3 regions of the Streptomyces sp. NPDC002463 genome follow, and region 1 is predicted to be linked to each of the others. Evidence: predicted binding sites of a transcription regulator. Region 1 holds the regulator's gene; each other region holds the start of a gene.

Evidence for each region. Region 1 encodes HrcA, which represses chaperone genes, less so after heat shock. Its sites were predicted from a motif close to TTNGCACTCNGNNNNNCNGAGTGCNAA; they were not measured.
Region 2: a site for HrcA is predicted at 1,223-1,249, ahead of groES (co-chaperone GroES). Genes of this name have one in related genera too.
Region 3: a site for HrcA is predicted at 2,024-2,050, ahead of groL (chaperonin GroEL). Genes of this name have one in related genera too.

What each region holds. Positions count from the first base shown of each region.
Region 1 is NZ_JBIARL010000005.1:194,545-197,814, reverse strand. It holds gene dnaJ (molecular chaperone DnaJ) at 1-669, opposite strand, end outside; gene hrcA (heat-inducible transcriptional repressor HrcA) at 670-1,689, opposite strand; gene ACFYX3_RS13040 (MBL fold metallo-hydrolase) at 1,838-2,566, shown strand; gene ACFYX3_RS13035 (DUF3097 domain-containing protein) at 2,738-3,270, shown strand, end outside.
Region 2 is NZ_JBIARL010000001.1:681,798-685,067, forward strand. It holds gene groL (chaperonin GroEL) at 1-704, opposite strand, end outside; gene groES (co-chaperone GroES) at 815-1,123, opposite strand; gene ACFYX3_RS03090 (hypothetical protein) at 1,270-1,509, opposite strand; gene ACFYX3_RS03095 (polysaccharide deacetylase family protein) at 1,506-2,420, opposite strand; gene ACFYX3_RS03100 (SAM-dependent methyltransferase) at 2,585-3,270, shown strand, end outside.
Region 3 is NZ_JBIARL010000030.1:27,382-30,651, reverse strand. It holds gene ACFYX3_RS38035 (SRPBCC domain-containing protein) at 1-108, opposite strand, end outside; gene groL (chaperonin GroEL) at 231-1,859, opposite strand; gene ACFYX3_RS38025 (cold-shock protein) at 2,180-2,383, opposite strand; gene ACFYX3_RS38020 (MoaD/ThiS family protein) at 2,794-3,072, opposite strand; gene thrC (threonine synthase) at 3,200-3,270, opposite strand, start outside.

The DNA.
Region 1 (3,270 bases):
ACCGGCCGGGATCTTGACCGTGAGGGTGCGGCGGGACCGCACGCGGCCGTCGCCGGCGCACTCGGGGCACGGCGTCGGGACGACGGTGCCGAAGCCCTGGCACTGCGGGCAGGGCCGCGAGGTCATGACCTGGCCGAGGAAGGACCGGGTGACCTGGGAGACCTCACCGCGGCCGCGGCACATGTCACAGGTCTGCGCCGAGGTGCCGGGCGCGGCACCCTCACCCGAACAGGTGGTGCAGACGACCGCCGTGTCCACCTGGATGTCCTTGGTGGTGCCGAAGGCCGCCTCGTTGAGGTCGATCTCCAGGCGGATCATGGCGTCCTGGCCGCGGCGGGTGCGCGAGCGCGGGCCGCGCTGCGAGGCCGTGCCGAAGAAGGCGTCCATGATGTCGGAGAAGTTGCCGAAGCCGCCGGCTCCGAAGCCGCCGCCCGCGCCACCGCCGCCGGAGGCCGAGAGCGGGTCGCCGCCGAGGTCGTAGACCTGCTTCTTCTGCGGGTCCGAGAGGACCTCGTAGGCGGCGTTGATCTCCTTGAAGCGTTCCTGCGTCTTGGGATCGGGATTGACGTCCGGGTGCAGCTCGCGTGCGAGCCTCCGGAACGCCTTCTTGATCTCGTCCTGGGACGCGTCGCGGCGCACGCCGAGTACGGCGTAGTAGTCCGTGGCCACTTACGACTCCGCCAGGATCTGTCCGACGTAACGTGCCACTGCGCGTACCGCTCCCATCGTTCCGGGGTAGTCCATGCGGGTCGGTCCGACCACGCCGAGTTTGGCGACTGCCTCGCCGCCCGAACCGTAGCCGACCGAGACGACGGACGTGGAGCTCAGCCCCTCGTGGGCGTTCTCGTGCCCGATGCGTACGGTCATGCCCGATTCCTTGGCCTCGCCGAGCAGCTTGAGGAGCACGACCTGCTCCTCCAGGGCTTCCAGGACAGGCCTGATCATCAGGGGGAAGTCGTGTCCGAAGCGGGTGAGATTGGCGGTGCCGCCGATCATCAGCCGCTCCTCGTGCTCCTCGACCAGGGTTTCGAGGAGGGTCGCGAGCACGGTCGAGACCGTGGCGCGGTCCTCGACCTCCTCGAAGGACTCGGGGAGGTCCTGCACCAGCTGCGGCACGTCGGCGAACCGGCGGCCGACGACCCGGCTGTTGAGCCGGGCCCTCAGGTCGGCGAGCGAGGTCTCGCCGAAGGGCGCGGGGCAGTCGACGACCCGCTGCTCGACCCGGCCGGTGTCCGTGATGAGGACGAGCATCAGGCGGGCGGGGGCCAGCGAGAGCAGCTCCACGTGCCGGACGGTCGAGCGGGTCAGCGAGGGGTACTGGACGACGGCGACCTGGCGGGTGAGCTGGGCGAGCAGTCGTACCGTGCGCCCGACGACGTCGTCGAGGTCGACGGCTCCGTCGAGGAAGTTGTGGATGGCCCGCCGCTCCGGCGTCGACAGCGGCTTGACGCCGGCGAGCCGGTCGACGAAGAGCCGGTAGCCCTTGTCGGTGGGGATGCGCCCGGCGCTGGTGTGAGGCTGGGCGATGTACCCCTCCTCCTCCAGCACGGCCATGTCGTTGCGGACGGTGGCGGGCGACACGCCGAGCTTGTGGCGCTCGGTGAGCGCCTTGGAGCCGACGGGCTCCTCCGTCCCGACGTAGTCCTGGACGATGGCGCGCAGGACCTCGAGTCTGCGTTCGCTGAGCATCGTGCGCACCTCCAGCTGTCGTCGTCGTTCCGGTTGCTCCGCTTTTGGCACTCGCCCTGTCCGAGTGCCAGCGATCCCCCGGCCAGTGTACGGCGGCGGACATCGCTCCTGGCAAGGAGGCGGCGCCCGCACCGGCTAGCGTCGCCCCATGGACGTGGATTGGGAAGCGTACGGATGGGAGCGTCTCGCGGACGGGGTGGGCCGGCGACGGCTGCCCGGCTGGGACGCCACGGTCGGGCTGGTCCTGGGGACACGGGCGGTCCTGCTGTACGACACGGGGTCCTCGCTCGCGGAGGGCGCCGAACTGCGCGCACAGGTGAGGGGACTCACAGGCGGCCGCAAGGTGACACACATCGCACTCAGCCACCCGCACTTCGACCATGTGCTCGGCACGGCGGCGTTCGCCGGGGCGGAGGTCTTCGGCGCGGTGGGATCGGACGACCTCCTGAGCGGGACGAGGGCCCGGGAGGAGCTGTACGGGGACGCGGTACGGCAAGGGGTCGATCCGCAGGTGGCGGCGGAGGCGACGGACGTCCTGGTGGCCCCCCGGCACCTGGTCACGGGCGAGTGGACGCTCGACCTCGGCGACCGCCAGGTCCTCCTGGCGAACGTGGGACCCGGCCACACGGGCCACGACCTGGCGCTCTGCGTCCCGGGTGAGCGCGAGGTCGTCTTCTGCGGCGACCTGCTGGAGGAGTCGGGCGAGCCGCAGGCGGGCCCGGACGCGATCCCGTCCCGCTGGCCGGACGCCCTGGACCGGCTGCTCGCCCTGGGCGGCGAGGAGGCGGCGTACGTGCCGGGCCACGGGGCTGTGGTGGACGCCACGTTCGTCCGGGCGCAGCGCGGTGAACTGGCACGCCGCTTCGGGGTGTCGTAGCGTCGCCCGAATGCGCGGCTACGACACGGACCTGACGCCGCCTCGGACGAAACAGAGCTCATGCGCAGCTACAACCCGGATCTGACCCCGCCCTGACCGTGCCTGCCCGGGGGATGACCCCCGGACCCCCAGCAGAACCCCCGCCACCACGCCCCGGACGGAACGGAGCCCATGCGCAGCTACAACCCGGACCTGACCCCGCCCTGGAAGAAGTCCGCTCCCGTCCCGGAGATCCCGGCCGACCCCGACCTGGTCGTCGAGGAGGTCACCACGGGCTTCTGCGGGGCGGTGATCCGCTGCGAGGCGGGCACGGTGACGCTGGAGGACCGGTTCGGCAAGCACCGGGTCTTCCCGCTGGAACCGCGCGGCTTCCTCCTGGAGGGCAGGGTGGTGACCCTGGTCCGCCCGGCGTCGGGCCCGTCCCGCCCCACCCGTACGGCGTCCGGCTCGATCGCGGTCCCCGGCGCACGCGCGCGCGTGGCACGGGCGGGCCGGATCTACGTGGAGGGCCGCCACGACGCCGAGCTCGTCGAACGGGTCTGGGGCGACGACCTGCGCATCGAGGGCGTGGTCGTGGAGTACCTGGAGGGCGTCGACGACCTGCCGTCGATCGTCGCGGAGTTCGCCCCGGGACCGGACGCCCGGCTCGGCGTACTCGTCGACCACCTGGTCCCGGGCTCGAAGGAGTCGAGGATCGCCGCCCA
Region 2 (3,270 bases), on a different contig from region 1:
AGGATGGGCAGCAGGTCCTGGATCGAGGAGATCTTGCCCTGGTGGATCAGGATGTACGGGTCGTCGAGGACGGCCTCCATACGCTCCTGGTCGGTCACCATGTACGGGGACAGGTAGCCCTTGTCGAAGGCCATGCCCTCGGTGAAGTCGAGCTCCAGGCCGAAGGTGTTGGACTCCTCGACGGTGATGACACCGTCCTTGCCGACCTTGTCCATCGCCTCGGCGATGAGCTCGCCGACCTGCTGGTCCTGCGCGGAGAGCGCGGCGACGGCGGCGATGTCGGACTTGTCCTCGATCGGGCGCGCGGTGGCGAGGAGCTCGTCGGAGACGGCCTTGACGGCGGCGTCGATGCCCTTCTTCAGGGCGGCCGGGGAGGCGCCGGCGGCGACGTTGCGCAGACCCTCGCGGACCAGGGCCTGGGCGAGCACGGTGGCGGTGGTGGTGCCGTCACCCGCGATGTCGTTGGTCTTGGTCGCCACCTCCTTCACGAGCTGGGCGCCGAGGTTCTCGTACGGGTCCTCGATCTCGACCTCGCGGGCGATCGTGACACCGTCGTTGGTGATGGTGGGGGCGCCGAACTTCTTGTCGATGACGACGTTGCGGCCCTTGGGGCCGATCGTCACCTTCACCGTGTCGGCAAGCTTGTTGACGCCGCGCTCAAGGGCGCGACGGGCGTCCTCGTCGAACTTCAGGATCTTCGCCATGGGAGCGGTTCAGCCCTCTCGGAATGGGGTGGAACGAACTGCGCCCCCGGACGCCCGGTGCGGGGTCAAGGGGCGCAGCTCAAAGCATCTGCTTCAGATACTTCGGTGAATTACTTCTCGACGATCGCGAGCACGTCGCGAGCCGAGAGGACGAGGTACTCCTCGCCGTTGTACTTCACCTCGGTGCCGCCGTACTTGCTGTACAGCACGATGTCGCCGGTCTTGACGTCGAGCGGCAGACGCTCGCCGTTCTCGAAGCGGCCCGGGCCCACGGCCAGGACGACGCCCTCCTGGGGCTTCTCCTTGGCGGTGTCCGGAATGACCAGGCCAGAGGCGGTGGTCTGCTCGGCGTCGAGCGGCTGGACCACGATGCGGTCCTCGAGCGGCTTGATGGCAACCTTGGAGCTGGTGGTCGTCACGATCCGACCTCCCCCTTCGGAGATCTCACGGGGTTAACTGTCTGAGGTGGCGACCAGGTGGATCCGTCGTCGCGGGTGCCGGACCTGCCCGTCGCTGTGTTGGCACTCTCCAGTGGGGAGTGCCAGGGCCGAGACTATGACCGCGATTAGCACTCGGTCAAGCGGAGTGCCAATTCATCGCTCCGTGGCGTGACCGTACGGGGTCCGCCGGCCTCTTCGCAGCGCTTCGCGTCGACCGCCGCCCGCACCCGCTGGACCGGTGAGGGGTGGGGGTTCACCCGTTCCGCCGCCTTCCGGCCGAGCCGTTCGATCGGGTCGACGGAGGAGGCGCAGGCCGGGAGGGCGAGGAGCGCGCCGGTCACGGCGAGCACGGCGAGCCACCTCACACGTAGTCCTCGAGCTTCGCGACCGCGTACCCCTTGGACGTGATCACGTTCATCACACGCCGGATCATGTCCGGCATCGTGCCCTTCCAGTCCTCCTTGCCCCGGAAATGGGTGAGGACGATGTCGCCGGGGTGCAGGTCCCGGTCCCACTCGCGCCACTCCATGTGGTCGGGGAAGGCTTCGGCGGCCCAGAGCGGGACGGCCTTGATGCCGCAGGACTTCGCGGCGGTCAGGGTGTCCTCGTTGTAGTTGCCGTACGGCGGGCGGAAGAGCGTGGGCCGCTTGCCGAACTGCTTCCCGATGACGTCCTGCATGCCGCAGATCTCGCGCTTCTGCTCGCTGTACGAGAGTGCGGGCAGGTAGCGGTGGTGGAGGGTGTGGTTGTTGAGGGCGACGCCCGACTCCTCGGACTTCTGCATCTTCGCGAAGTAACCGTAGTCGTCGTTGACGACGTAGTCGCTGAGGAAGGCGCTGTAGGGGATCCGCAGCTCCTTCATCATCTTCAGCAGCTGGGGGTCCTTCTCCGCGCCGTCGTCGATCGTCAGGAAGACGACCTTCTGCTTGGTGGGCACGGTGGTGAAGACGGGCGGCAGGCCCTCGCCGTCGGTCTCGAAGCCCTTGCGGGTGGTGATCTTCGGCTTGACGGCGGGCGGGGCGGGCGCTTCGAGCGGGGGTTTGGCGAGGCCCCATTTCTTGGCGGCGAGCACGCGGGCGGCCCGCTGCGCGCGGACCTTCTCGACGTACGCGCCGAGGGCGCCGGCGGCGGGGGCCTGCTTCTCGGCGGCGGCGGGGGCGGGCGCGCCGCGCTCGGGTGCGGCGCTGCCGGAGCAGGCCGTGGCGGCGGAGGCGAGGGCGGCCACGGCGAGCGCCGCCCCGAGCGTCCGGCGGGAGCGGTGCACACCTTTTGCCATCATCTGGTCCTTTTGTCGTACGAGCTGCATGGCGCCGCATCCTGTCAGCGCGAGAGCCCCTTCCGGGCCGCGACACCGCCGTACGGCCCCCACCGTCCCCCGGCCGGCCCACAAGCCCCGCGGGGGTGTCCCGTCGGTCGGGCCGGGCACTCCCAGGCCCCAGAATGGGACGGGTGACCGACCTCGCCTCCTTCGCCGCCCTGCTCGCCCCCGAGGGGCAGACGCTCCTCGCCGCCCTGCGCGACTACGACCCCGCGCAGGAGCTCGCGGTCGCCTCCCGGCTGCGCCGCGACCACCCCGCCGAGCTCGTCACCGCGGCCCTCGGCCAGGCACGGCTGCGGCAGCGGGCGGTGGCGAAGTTCGGCGCGGAGGACGCGTACCGGATGTACTTCACGCCCAACGGCGTCGAGCAGTCCACCCGCGCCTCGGTGGGCGCGTACCGGGCGGCCCGGATGAAGGCGCTCGGCGTCCGAGGCGTCGCGGACCTCTGCTCCGGGATCGGCGGCGACGCGATCGCCCTGGCCCGCGCCGGGATCTCCGTCCTCGCCGTCGACCGGGACCCGCTGACCGCCGAGGCCGTACGGGCCAACGCGGCCGCGCTCGGGCTCGCGGAGCTGATCGAGGTCCGGTGCGCGGACGTCACCGAGATCGACACGAGCCCGTACGACGCCGTCTTCGTCGACCCGGCGCGGCGCGGCGGCCGGGGCAGGATCTTCGACCCCGAGGCGTACTCCCCGCCGCTGTCCTGGGCGATCGAAGCGGCCCGCCGCGCCCCGCACGCCGCCCTGAAGGTGGCGCCGGGCATCCCGCACGAGGCGGTGCCGGAGGAGGCCGAGGCGGAGTGGATCTC
Region 3 (3,270 bases), on a different contig from region 1:
TACGTGCTCGGGCCGCGTCCAGGCCTCCCAGACGCGGGCCGGCGGGGCCTCGAAGGTGCGGGTGACGACGAGCTCGCGGTCGGCCGGTGTCGTGAGGAGGGTGACCATGACGACGACCCCTTCCGTACGCCTCGCCCCTTCCAGCATCCGCCGAACGCCCGAGGGCGGCACCCCCACCAGGGGGTGCCGCCCTCGTTCGCGTTCAGCGATGAACTGCCGATCCCTCGGGATCAGAAGTCCATGTCACCGCCCGGCATGCCGCCGCCGGCCGGCGCAGCGGCCTTCTCCGGCTTGTCGGCGATGACGGCCTCGGTGGTGAGGAACAGCGCGGCGATCGACGCGGCGTTCTGCAGCGCGGAGCGCGTGACCTTCGCCGGGTCGATGATGCCCTCGGCGATGAGGTCGACGTACTCGTTGGTCGCGGCGTTCAGGCCGTGGCCGACGGGCAGGTTGCGGACCTTCTCCGCCACGACGCCGCCCTCGAGGCCGGCGTTGACGGCGATCTGCTTCAGCGGGGCCTCGAGGGCCAGCTTGACGATGTTGGCACCGGTGGCCTCGTCGCCCGTCAGGTCCGCCTCGAGCTTCTCGAAGACGTTGGAGGCCTGGAGCAGGGCCACGCCACCGCCGGCGACGATGCCCTCCTCGACGGCCGCCTTCGCGTTGCGAACGGCGTCCTCGATGCGGTGCTTGCGCTCCTTGAGCTCGACCTCGGTCGCGGCACCGGCCTTGATGACGGCCACGCCGCCGGCCAGCTTCGCGAGGCGCTCCTGGAGCTTCTCGCGGTCGTAGTCCGAGTCGGAGTTCTCGATCTCGGCGCGGATCTGGTTCACGCGACCGGCGACCTGCTCGCTGTCACCGGCACCGTCGACGATGGTGGTCTCGTCCTTGGTGATGACGACCTTGCGGGCGCGGCCCAGCAGGTCCAGGCCCGCGTTCTCGAGCTTGAGGCCGACCTCCTCGGAGATGACCGTGCCGCCCGTGAGGATGGCGATGTCGTTCAGCATGGCCTTGCGGCGGTCGCCGAAGCCCGGGGCCTTGACGGCGACGGACTTGAAGGTGCCGCGGATCTTGTTGACGACCAGGGTCGACAGGGCCTCGCCCTCGACGTCCTCGGCGATGATCAGCAGCGGCTTGCCCGACTGCATGACCTTCTCCAGGAGCGGAAGGAGGTCCTTCACGGAGGAGATCTTGGAGTTGACGATCAGGAGGTACGGGTCGTCGAGCGACGCCTCCATGCGCTCCATGTCGGTGGCGAAGTACGCCGAGATGTAGCCCTTGTCGAAGCGCATGCCCTCGGTGAGCTCCAGCTCCAGACCGAAGGTCTGGGACTCCTCGACGGTGATGACGCCTTCCTTGCCGACCTTGTCCATGGCCTCGGCGATGAGCTCGCCGATCTGGGTGTCGGCGGCGGAGATGGAGGCCGTGGAAGCGATCTGCTCCTTGGTCTCGACATCCTTCGCCTGCTCGAGCAGGGCGCCGGAGACGGCCTCGACGGCCTTCTCGATGCCGCGCTTGAGGGCCATCGGGTTGGCACCCGCGGCGACGTTGCGGAGGCCCTCGCGGACGAGCGCCTGGGCGAGGACGGTGGCGGTGGTCGTACCGTCGCCGGCGACGTCGTCCGTCTTCTTGGCGACTTCCTTGACCAGCTCGGCGCCGATCTTCTCGTACGGGTCCTCGAGCTCGATCTCCTTGGCGATGGAGACACCATCGTTGGTGATCGTGGGGGCGCCCCACTTCTTCTCGAGGACGACGTTGCGGCCCTTGGGGCCGAGGGTGACCTTGACGGCGTCAGCGAGCTGGTTCATGCCGCGCTCGAGACCGCGCCGGGCCTCCTCGTCGAACGCGATGATCTTGGCCATGTGAAGTGGTCCTCCCGGACATGGGGTGGATAACGCTCCAGGACCGCGCCGACGCCCGCGACGGACGGCCTGCGTGCCCTGTGGTTCCTTGCCCCACCTGGCCGCGGGCCTCGTCTGCCCGATCCTCGTAAGCACTCTCACCTTCCGAGTGCTAACGCCAATGATTAGCACTCGCCCTAGGAGAGTGCAAGCGACTCTCGCGTTTCGGGAGGCGGATCAGGACGACGACCGGGACGCTCCCGGAACGCACGAGGGGTCCGCATCCCCTCAGGGATGCGGACCCCTCGACGGCGTTGCGTCGGTGGCCGATCGCGCCGCGCTCAGACGGCGAGCTTGACCATGTCCGCCTGCGGACCCTTCTGGCCCTGCGAGATCTCGAACTCGACCCGCTGGCCTTCTTCGAGGCTGCGGTAGCCATCCATCTGGATCGCGCTGTAGTGGACGAAAACATCCGCACCACCGTCTACCGCGATGAAGCCGTAGCCCTTCTCCGCGTTGAACCACTTGACGGTGCCCTGAGCCATGCCTAACTCCCCTATTACTGGCCCTTGCGCGGGACCCGCACTTCGCGGACCCGGGTCAGACCTCTGCGCCGGAACGCGTCGACCGCGGCTGAATGTATCTGCCCAACTGCCCTCTGCAACAGGTCATTCGACCGAGAATTCTGGGCGCCCCGGAAAGGGGAATTGGGGAGAATCCTCAGGATGACGGGGCAAGTCGGGCCCGGCAAAACGCGCAGAAGGTACACAACGTGCGCGCACTTTGGCTGCTTCTTGTCGTGCGGGGGCGCATTCTCATATGCGTTCGGCATGAGCAGCGGAGGGGACTTCCCCAACTCTACCGCGCTCAACCATGCAGAATTGCCCCTTCCGCTTATCGCGCGGAAGGGGCAATTCGTACTGACCGGTAAGCCTGAGCGGGTCTCAGTTACGGCTCAGCAGCCGCCGGCGACGGCCGGGATGATCGAAACGCCCGCGCCGGCCGGGGTGGCCGTCTCCAGGCCCTGCTCGAAGCGCACGTCGTCGTCGTTCACGTAGACGTTGACGAAGCGGCGCAGCTTGCCCTGGTCGTCCAGGACGCGGGCGGCGATGCCCGTGTGGTTCTTCTCCAGGTCCGCGATGACCTCGGCGAGGGTCGCGCCCTCGGCCTGGACCTCGGACTGACCGCCCGTGTAGGTGCGGAGGATGGTGGGGATGCGGACGTTCACTGCCATGTCTTCGAAACCTTTCAGTGGGCCAGGAAAGCGGACCGGCCTTGAGGGGACGGCCCAGGCGGACCGGCCCCGAGTGGACCGGCCCTCGGCGGACCGGCCCTCGGCGGACCGGCTCAGGCGGGCCGGCTCAGAGCGCCAGGCCGGCGTCGCGGAACGCGTCCAGGCTCGGGCGGATGGTGACGGTCGCCTGAGAGGTGT